Regions from separate parts of the Halobacillus sp. ABA4_118 genome, predicted to be linked through region 3. Evidence: riboswitches for the same ligand, from Rfam matches in the RefSeq annotation. Region 3 holds a riboswitch; each other region holds the start of a gene.
The links. A riboswitch is a leader RNA that binds a small molecule or an ion and turns the genes downstream of it on or off. The one in region 3 is predicted to bind S-adenosylmethionine.
Positions count from the first base shown of each region.

Region 1 (3,274 bases), 1.8 Mb from region 3:
TTTTGGGAGTACACACCGATCGGCTCAATGTGAATCCCGCCGAGATTGGCAAAATCATAATCATCATTATCCTGCTCTTGAAGTTCCATATAAGGAATCGTCTGGAAATAGTTTGCATCAATACGTCCTTCGGCCAAATCCTGGTTTGGAAGGATGTAATCCTGGTATTCCTCGATATTTAACGTGATCCCTTCTTCTTCAAGAAGCGGCTTTGCTTCTTCAAGAACTTCAGCGTGAGGAACACTTGTTGCTCCTACTGTAATTTCCGTATTTCCTTCACCGCTGGAGGAATCTTCCTCAGAAGAACCGCAGGCGGCAAGAACAAGAACGAATAACAGCGCAACCGCTGTTGTCCAGATTTTTTTCATGAATAATCTCTCCCTTTTGTTTTTTATCTTTTGTCCAATTTACGGGAAGCATAATCTCCGATGAATTGGAAAATAAACACAATAATAATGATAAGCACCGTGCAAATGAAGACCACATCAAAATTACTACGCTGGAAACCGTAGAAATAAGCAAAATCTCCAAGACCACCGGCACCAATCGCACCCGCCACGGCGGTATAACCAATCAGTGCAATGGCGGTCACCGTAATTCCTGAAATAAGGGCAGGCATGGATTCAGGCAGCAGGACTTTGAAGATGATCGTTGATGATTTAGCCCCCATCGCCTTCGCTGCCTCTACGACACCTTTTTCCACTTCCTTCAATGCAATCTCAACAAGTCTCGCGTAAAACGGAGCTCCTCCGATAATTAACGCCGGAAGGGCTGCGTTCGGACCGCGGATCGTTCCAATCAAGAAGTCTGTAAACGGGAACAGAAGCAGGATCAATATAATAAAAGGAATGGCACGGAAAATGTTTACGACAGAAGCTGTCACTGCATTGACCACTTTGTTCTGCCAGAGCCCTCCCGGACCAGATAAATAAAGCAGCAGGCCGAGCAGAATCCCGAGGATAAATGTGCCGGCTACGGAAATCAGAGTCATATACAACGTTTCATTTGTGGCTGTAATCATGTCTTCCATGCGTACGTTTGGCAGTAATCCATTAAGCATCCGGGTTCACCTCCACTTCCACAGAAGTCGAGCGTATATATTCGATTGCCCGGGCTGCTTCCTCATCGTCTCCTTCAAACTGAACAAACATCGTTCCGTAAGCTCCTTTTTGCGTCTGCGTGATCTTCCCGTGAAGAATATTCACATCCAGGACGAACTTCCTGGAGACCTCACTGATCAGCGCTTGGTTGGTACTCTCTCCTACAAAATGCAGCCGGACGATTTTTCCGGACTGGTACTTATCTTTGATCAATTTCAGAGAGTGCTCTTTTTCCTGATCACCCATCACCTGATCGACGAATTTCTTCGTCACTGGCTGATCTGGATGAAGAAATACGTCCAGAACATCTCCCTTTTCAACGATTTTCCCCTGCTCCATGACTGCCACCTGATGACAGATCTTACGAATGACATGCATTTCGTGAGTAATCAAAACTATGGTCAGTCCGAGTTTTTCATTGATGTCTACAAGAAGATCCAATATGGAGTCTGTCGTTTCCGGATCCAGAGCGGATGTCGCTTCATCACAAAGGAGGACTTTCGGGTTGTTGGCCAGCGCCCTGGCAATTCCTACACGCTGTTTCTGTCCACCACTCAACTGGGATGGGTAGGAGTTTCCTCTGCCGGATAAACCGACCAGATCGATCAGTTCGTTCACTCTTTTGCTCCGTTCTTCCTTTGGTACACCGGCAATTTCCAACGGAAAAGCGATGTTATCATAAACCGTTCTGGACCAAAGCAGGTTGAAGTGCTGAAAAATCATTCCGATATCCTGGCGGGCAATACGCAGTTTATTCTTACTGAGTCCCGTTAAATCCTGATCACCGACGTGGATGCTGCCCTCTGTTGGATCCTCCAGTCGGTTCAACAGCCGGATAAAAGTACTTTTACCCGCTCCACTATAACCAATGACACCGTAGATTTCCCCTTTATTTATTGTAAGGCTTAAGCCATCAACAGCTTTCACTTCCCGATCCTTCGTTTGAAAAACTTTAGAAAGATCCTTGATTGTAATCATGATGTGTTCCCTCCCATTCAAAAAACGCCATTCTGTTCGAGAACAGAATGGCGTTTCAATAACAATGTATCTTCTGTTCTCTCATCTGTCAGAGCTGTTATGCTCTGCAGGATTTGGCACCTTGACAGGTCGGTTACACCTGCTGGTTGCCGGGCATCGTAGGGCCAGTCCCTCCGCCACTCTGGATAAGAGATTTTAGCTTATTAAATTATTACTGCTTTAATTCATTTCATAACTACAAAGTGGATTTTAGCACTCTGCCACCAGCGTGTCAACATAAATGAGCCACTTTTCAGAAAAGAAGAACATCTGGATATGCAAAAAAGTCTCTCCTAAAATAGAAGAGACTTTAGTGGATCTCATCTATCAAAGCTTTACGCTCCGCAGGATTTAGCACCGTGCTTTTGCCGGTTGCCGGGTTTCAAAGGGCCAGTCCCTCCACCACTCTGGATAAGTTATGATGTCGCTGTGAAATTATATGTTATGTTAGCATGGAGTCTATACGGACGTCAAAGATAATAATCAGGTATATTTTTACAGTAAGGAGATGAAATCATGAAGGAACGTGCTCCTCAATTTGAGCTTTCTTATATAAATCAGCCCTCCACCTATCGTCTGAGCGACCATTTCGGAAAGGTGATCGTCCTGACTTTCTGGGCATCCTGGTGTCCTGACTGCGGGAGAGACTTACCTAAAAAAGAGCAGCTCTTTGAAACGATGGACAAAGAAAAAGTGGAGCTGGTTACGATTAACGTTCCCGGTCGTGAACGCAGCCCTGATGCCGGAAAGGAATATGCTGAAAAATTTCTTAACCAGCCTACCTTGATTGATGATGGGCGAAGCTTATACGATACGTTCGGCTGCAAGGGCGTCCCTTCCACTATTATCATAGATCAGGAAGGCAGGGTCCACGAATCGTTCGGTGATAAAGCTTCCTTTCTCGATATCGTCCAGTCCCTGGGGGAAATTGTTTAATCATCAAAACAGCGGAAGGCCTCCCACCCGCTTATCACTGGTCATACGGCCGATGAATAAAACCCGCCCTGTTTATGCAGGACGGGTTTTTTACCGTTTTTATCTTGTCATTTCCCGGGGAATAAAGGCGGGTTATAGATAGGGAATGATCTTTTCATACATGTGTGGGACGGATTGAAAAGCATAGACCTTTTCAAGAACTTCTCCTTTATGGGTAATCA
Region 1 covers NZ_JBSWWS010000001.1:444,503-447,776, forward strand. The annotation lists gene ACXAGL_RS02335 (MetQ/NlpA family ABC transporter substrate-binding protein) at 1-368, opposite strand, end outside; gene ACXAGL_RS02340 (methionine ABC transporter permease) at 392-1,060, opposite strand; gene ACXAGL_RS02345 (methionine ABC transporter ATP-binding protein) at 1,053-2,078, opposite strand; SAM riboswitch class I at 2,157-2,270, opposite strand; SAM riboswitch class I at 2,435-2,535, opposite strand; gene ACXAGL_RS02350 (TlpA family protein disulfide reductase) at 2,634-3,053, shown strand; gene ACXAGL_RS02355 (thioredoxin family protein) at 3,186-3,274, opposite strand, start outside.
Region 1: linked by a shared signal. The riboswitch ahead of ACXAGL_RS02345 (methionine ABC transporter ATP-binding protein) and the one ahead of msrA (peptide-methionine (S)-S-oxide reductase MsrA) in region 3 are both predicted to bind S-adenosylmethionine.

Region 2 (3,274 bases), 1.2 Mb from region 3:
TTTTTCAGCTTTTTCTGTCAGACCTGTTTCCACAGCAAGATCGTCAAGATGGCCATGCAGATGGCGGTACACCATTTGGAAGATTCTTCTTTTTTCGTCCTGCATCACTTTATCTGTATAAATTTCCTGCAGCTTTTCGAAAGCTGATGTTTTCGACCATTCCATCTTCTCATCACCTCTCTTAACCATTTCGCCTTCAAAGGAAGTTAATCCTTCCTGAAACCGAAGGAGGAAGCTTCCCCTTCCACCGATTGATAAAAAAGAGGGAAATCCTTGGTGTCTTCTTTCAAATGCCGTCCCATATGAGGCATCAGCTTATTCCACGCCATAGGGTTGGCGGCGATGGTTTGAAACAATGCCATTTCGTTGTCTGTCCACTTCCGGAGCGATTGAATATAATCCAATGTCAGCTGAAATCCCGGCAGCAGCTGTTCATCCCTTCGACTCTGAAAACGATCCAGGGCTGTTTTCCAATCCACCCCTTCATCCATCTGCTGAAAAGCATCGGCCAGCAGAAAGGACTGTAGAAACGCATCATTGATTCCAAGCCCCGTACTTGGATCTTTACTGTGACCAGCATCTCCAAGGAGGACCCAGCCCTCTCCATAAGCATTCCTGAAAAAGTTCGGCATTCCGGGGGTTCCGATAATCTTTCCCTGCAGAACTGCCCCTTCCATCCTTTTCTTCATTCCGTAAAATTGATTAAACGTTTGTTCAAATGTATCCTGCGGCGCTTTCATCATGTCCGTAAATTCCCCAGGGTGGATTTCAATACCGAGACAATCCCGGTTTTCCTCCATTGGAAATACAAAGCCGATTCGTCCTTCATGCAGGAAAATCTCCGTTACAGGTTCGCTTAACGGCTCCACGCCTGTGTAATAACCGTATAAGACCGGACGGAGAGGCTTCGTTTCCCGATACTTCTCTGCTTCCGTCCAGGCAGCGATGTTCGAGTTCTTTCCATCCGCTCCGGCCACCCACGCTGCACAGGCCTCCCACGCTTCCCCTTCTGTTTCAAGGTGAAGCCCGGCAACGCGCCCGTCCTCTCTGATCAAACCTCTTGCTGACGTACGCGGCATAAAAGTGACGGAACTCAACGCCTCGGCCTGCTCGATCAGAAGAGGGTCCAGGACATCTCGTTTAGGTATAATCGTATAATCCGCTCTCGGTCCTTCTATAAAACTTTGGCCGATATACGTCCGCATCCGGCTCACTTTTCTCAAACCGGTCTTCTCCAGTTTATGAAGGATGCCCAGTTCCTCAAGGAAGCGGGTATGGGACATAAAGTGAGTAGACAGTGTGTCACTCGGAAACGCGGCTTTATCGATCAACAGGACACGCTTCCCCATTTTCCCGAGCAGGACAGCCAGACTTGCCCCAGCTGCCCGGGCTCCTGTAATGATCACGTCATATGTATGATTCATTCCGGTCCTTCCTTTCTTTCTCAACCTGTGTCCCATCATAATCGGTTTCACGCAAAAAAACTACAGCCACAGGAAAACAAGCATAGGAAGCCATAAAAAAATCCCCTGGACGGGGATTTTTTAAAAGGTACGCTCTTCTTCAACTTCGTGATTCTGGTCAAGGATGTACAAGCGGCTCGGTTTGTTCTGTTTCGCGATTTCTTCCGCTTTTTCTACAGCTGTATCACGCTCATCAAATAAATCTGTCGGAGCTACGTCCTCAATTTTTACGAACCATCCGGTTACATCTTTATTTGGTACTACACTATATTCCTTCATGAAAACATCTCCTTCAACATAGACTTAATTATCCATTCCCGCCCTATTATAGATTTAAACACCCTTGTTTCAAGCTGGGAATTGACAAGAGAGCTGGACCCCTTTATAATTTCAAACAAGTCAGATAAATTAAATATTGAAAACTCTTATCGTGAGCGGCAGAGGGACTAGGCCCTGAGACGCCCGGCAACCTTCAAGGAAAACTTGAAAAGGTGCTACATCCTACAGATCAGATGATCTGAAAGATAAGGGGAGGTAAGCATACATAAAAGCCCTCTTCTTACTTACAGAAGAGGGTTTTTCTTTTTCCCTCTACACCGAGGATCAGGATGTCCTGGAAATCATAAGGAGGAATGAAACAATGACCAATTCAAATCATGTATACGGTGATGAAACACAGCTGCTTCACGGTGGACAGGAAGCTGATCCAGCAACAGGATCGCGTGCTGTTCCCATCTATCAGACAACGTCATATGTATTTAATGATACCGATCATGCCCAGAACCTATTCGCCCTGGCCGAACCAGGGAACATCTATTCCAGAATCACAAACCCGACGGTCGATGTATTTGAGCAGCGTGTTGCCCTTCTGGAAGACGGTGCCGCTGCTGTCGCTACAGCTTCCGGGATGGCGGCAATTACGATGGCCGTCCTGAACGTTGCCGGAGCCGGAGATACCATCCTCACTTCCTCCAACTTGTACGGAGGTACGTATAACTTATTCGTCCACACCCTTCCCCGCTATGGTGTGAACGTTGTTTTCGTAGATGGGAACGATCCTAATGCCTTTGAGGAAGCTGTTACACCTGAAACGAAAGCGATTTTTGCTGAAACCATCGGGAACCCAAGCCTGAATGTGCTGGACTTTGAAGCGGTAGCGGATATTGCCCACGCCCATCACATTCCCTTGATTGTCGACAACACCTTCGCCACCCCTTATGTATGCAAACCGATCGCCTGGGGAGCCGATATCGTTGTCCACTCCGCAACGAAGTGGATCGGGGGCCATGGTACAGCTATCGGCGGTATTGTCGTAGACAGCGGGCGTTTTGACTGGAATCACGAAAAATTCCCGGGTTTTACTGAGCCTGATGAAAGCTACAACGGCATCCGCTTCGGTATTGATGCTGGACCTGCCGGCTATGCGGTTAAGCTCCGTGTTCAGATTTTGAGAGATATCGGCGCCTGCCTGAGCCCCCAGAACGCCTTCCTGCTCCTGCAGGGACTTGAAACGCTTCACCTGAGAATCGAAAAGCATGCAGAGCAGGCATATGAAATTGCTGCCTACCTGCAGAACCATGAAGGGGTGGATTGGGTGAATTACCCTGGACTGCCGGATCACCCTACTCATGACCTTGCCCGAAAGTATTTGAAAGGCGGAGCCGGATCCATGGTTGTCTTCGGAATCAAAGGGGGACGCGAAGCCGGTCGTAAATTGATCGATCACTCCACACTCTGGTCCCACGTAGCTAATGTGGGTGATGCGAAATCATTGATCATCCATCCGGCATCCACCACCCATCAGCAGTTGA
Region 2 covers NZ_JBSWWS010000001.1:1,118,984-1,122,257, forward strand. The annotation lists gene ACXAGL_RS05500 (hypothetical protein) at 1-165, opposite strand, end outside; gene ACXAGL_RS05505 (FAD-dependent monooxygenase) at 207-1,424, opposite strand; gene ACXAGL_RS05510 (DUF2188 domain-containing protein) at 1,545-1,742, opposite strand; SAM riboswitch class I at 1,886-1,994, shown strand; gene ACXAGL_RS05515 (O-acetylhomoserine aminocarboxypropyltransferase/cysteine synthase family protein) at 2,104-3,274, shown strand, end outside.
Region 2: linked by a shared signal. The riboswitch ahead of ACXAGL_RS05515 (O-acetylhomoserine aminocarboxypropyltransferase/cysteine synthase family protein) and the one ahead of msrA (peptide-methionine (S)-S-oxide reductase MsrA) in region 3 are both predicted to bind S-adenosylmethionine.

Region 3 (3,274 bases):
TCCTGTCATCGATACCGCGTTCATCCCGAGACGTCTTCCCGCACGGGTGAGCACTTTTTCGCCGTGCCTGCTGATAAACGCCACCAGCGGATAAGCCCCTGCAAGTGTGACAGTGATTTTACCCACGATGAGCATCCCTTCTGATAACGGAGCCATACCGGGGAGAACCGTTATACCTGTTAACGTTTCAATAATGATGAGAGCAAGCCCTGAAATAATAATGATTTCGACCGCTTTGCCGAAATAGGAAAACAGACGAATGGTCAAGGCTGTGAAGAGCCAGAGACCGGCGGCGATGAAAAGGGATAGAATCATGGCCGGAAGCAGATTTCTAAGCATCCACCCCGGTTCATAGCCGGCTGTCCACCCGCCGATGAAACAACCGATTGGAATCGTCACCATTCCTGCAAGAATTCCCTTTGCGAAAAAAGGATGATCTTTTTTTGCTACAACGGTCAAGGCAACTGGAATGGTAAACACAAGCGTAGGGCCCATCATCGTCCCAAGCAGAGCCCACGAAAAAACAGCCGCTTCTTTGTCTGCCGCGAGCGATTCCGCCAGAGGATAAGCCCCCATATCAATGGCAAGCAGCATAGAAGCAAACATCGAAGGATCAGCTCCTGCAGCCTGGAACAATGGAGTGACGACCGGCGCGAGCCATCTGGAAAGCACCGGGGCCAGAGAGATGATCCCCACCATGGACAAGGCCAGAGGACCCATCATCATAAAGGCTTCATAAAAACGCCATCCTAAGGCAAGGCGGTGATTCAATATGTAGTAATCAAGAGCTCCAAGAACCATAAAGGCGCACATGACCATAAGGATGATATCATTCAACACAGCCTCTCCCTCCTCTCTTCATCTCCTCCATTCTAGTGAACTTTCCCCCATAAAAAAAGCCCCCTCACTGAGGGGCTCTGGCTGTAGAAAAATCCTGTGTTAACCAGTTAGAGTTGTGCATTTGCCGTGGGAAGGGTCACTTCCCGCTTATCGGTATATGCATGCCGCGGCACGCCCTCCGCTGACTTGGGCCCGTGCTGTTCCCGCAGGCATCACCACCGAACGCTCCTCGTGCCGACGTTAGAATATAGAGGAGAGAGTTTGTGCCCTACGCAGGTTCTCAGATTCAAAAGAACGGCACGGGCTGCGCTGTTGCGCACTTGCGTGGAAAGGGAAGGGGCTTTCGCTCCTGGCGGGAAGAAAGAAAAAAGCTTGTAAAGAAACAGGGGTTTCTCTACAAGCTGAACCCCTCAGTGAGGGGCTTTTCATCAGCCGATGGAACAGGCAGCGGAGCCATGTTTTTGAATGTACTTCTGGTGATGCTCTTCTGCTTCAAAGAAAGAGGAAGCCTCTTCCACCTGTGTAGCGATCGAACGCTTGAAGATGCCTTTGGCACTCCATTCTTTGATTTTCTCTTCTGCAATGTACTTCTGGCTTGCATCTGTATAGAAGATCACTGAACGGTATTGATGTCCTACATCAATGCCCTGACGATTTACCTGTGTCGGGTCGTGAGCTTCAAAAAAGATATTGACCAGTTTGGCATACGTAATGACAGCAGGATTATATTCGATACGGACAGCTTCCGCATGACCGGTATTTCCCTGTTTCACTTCTTCATAGGAAGGGTTTTCGAGATGTCCCCCGATGTAACCGACGGTTGTTGCCGTTACCCCTTCGAATTTCTCAAAAAATGCTTCTACTCCCCAAAAACATCCTGCGCCGAAAATTGCTGTTGCCATATCTACATCTTCCCTTTCCTTTAACGCAACTTCTATCGAGAGCCATGACGGGTATGCTGATATGCAAAAAACCCCTTTTCTTATCCACATAAGAAAAGGGGTTCGTATCAATCCGTACGATCCTCTCATCTTTTAGGATGGTGTTCATCCTACAGGAATTGGCACCGTTCTCGTCAATCCGTGGATTGATTCGATGGTTGCCGGGCATCAAAGGGCCAGTCCCTCCGCCTCTCTGGATAAGAAGTTTCCGTTATTTATTTAATGTTGATTATCAATATACTACGTTTCAGTAACGAAGTAAAGGATAAATGATGATTCTTTTTGTATCATCATTGTATTCACACTTTAGCATGACTATGCCAGTCCACGCAAAAGAAAAGTCTTACTGACTGCCGGTTGTATAAATCTCCTCATACGGCTGGACGATGACAAATCCATCTCCTTCGAACTGCATTTGAATAGATTCCCCGCTTCCCCGTCCGATAAACGTTTTAAAGCTTACATCCGTCTTGAAATTCGGCTCCAAATGCCCGGACCAGGCTACGGTCGCATGAGGATCCGTAATAACCGGTTCTCCCGGGCGTACGAGCAATGTCAGTGGTTCGTAATGGGAGGTGACAGCCACACGTCCGCTGCCATTCAAGGTCACGTTAAACAGACCGCCGGAAACCATCCCGGCCACTTTTTTCATCAGCTTGATATCCCAGTCGATGCTCGGTTCAAAAGCCAGAAGGTCGTTGCCGTTTACTGTTATCGTTTCATTATCCAAGTCAAAAATCGTAATCTTTTTCCCCTGATCAGCGAGATACAAACGTCCGCGCCCTGTCGCTTTCATCAGCGAACTGCCTTCTCCCGTCAACGCCTTCTTGAACATTTTTCCTACACCGTGCTCCAGAATCCCTTCTCTCTCAAACTTGATATTCCCATTATAGGAAATCATGGCCCCGGATTTCGCCCAGACCTGATCCATCAGGTTCACCTCGAGAATACGCGGGGTTTCCAGCTCAAAATAATCATTTTCTGAATCATCCTGTTTCGTCGCCCTGATAAACTCCTCAATCGAATAGTCTGCCATGACAGATTCCTCCTTTTATGTAGGTTATAGTTCTATACCACACCCCGGGGTGGGTTAGACCATTTATGAAACCTTTGTCTATCGTTTTACGTTTACAATGGAGGAAAGGTTTCATCACCACCTGGCAGGGGAATGATGATTCTATTTGATCTATTCAAACAACCTAAGGACGAGGAGGACCTGTTTATGTATGGTCTTGATGAGAAAAGAAAACAGCTGTTGGAGTATGCCCATTCCGTCTCTGACGAAATGGCAGCACAGAAGCCCGGGGAAGGAAAATGGTCGGTCCTTGAAATTCTGGAGCACCTGTACCTGATGGAACAACTTGTCGTCTACCAGATCAAGCAGGCAGTAAAGCAGGGAGATATCCAGCAGACTTCCGAAAAACCGATCCACCGGACGACGGAAAGGGACTACAAGGTGGAAGCCCCTGAGTCCGTCCGGCCTGAAGGTACGT
Region 3 covers NZ_JBSWWS010000001.1:2,271,597-2,274,870, reverse strand. The annotation lists gene eutH (ethanolamine utilization protein EutH) at 1-840, opposite strand, end outside; gene msrA (peptide-methionine (S)-S-oxide reductase MsrA) at 1,269-1,742, opposite strand; SAM riboswitch class I at 1,865-1,985, opposite strand; gene ACXAGL_RS11225 (AIM24 family protein) at 2,125-2,817, opposite strand; gene ACXAGL_RS11220 (DinB family protein) at 3,004-3,274, shown strand, end outside.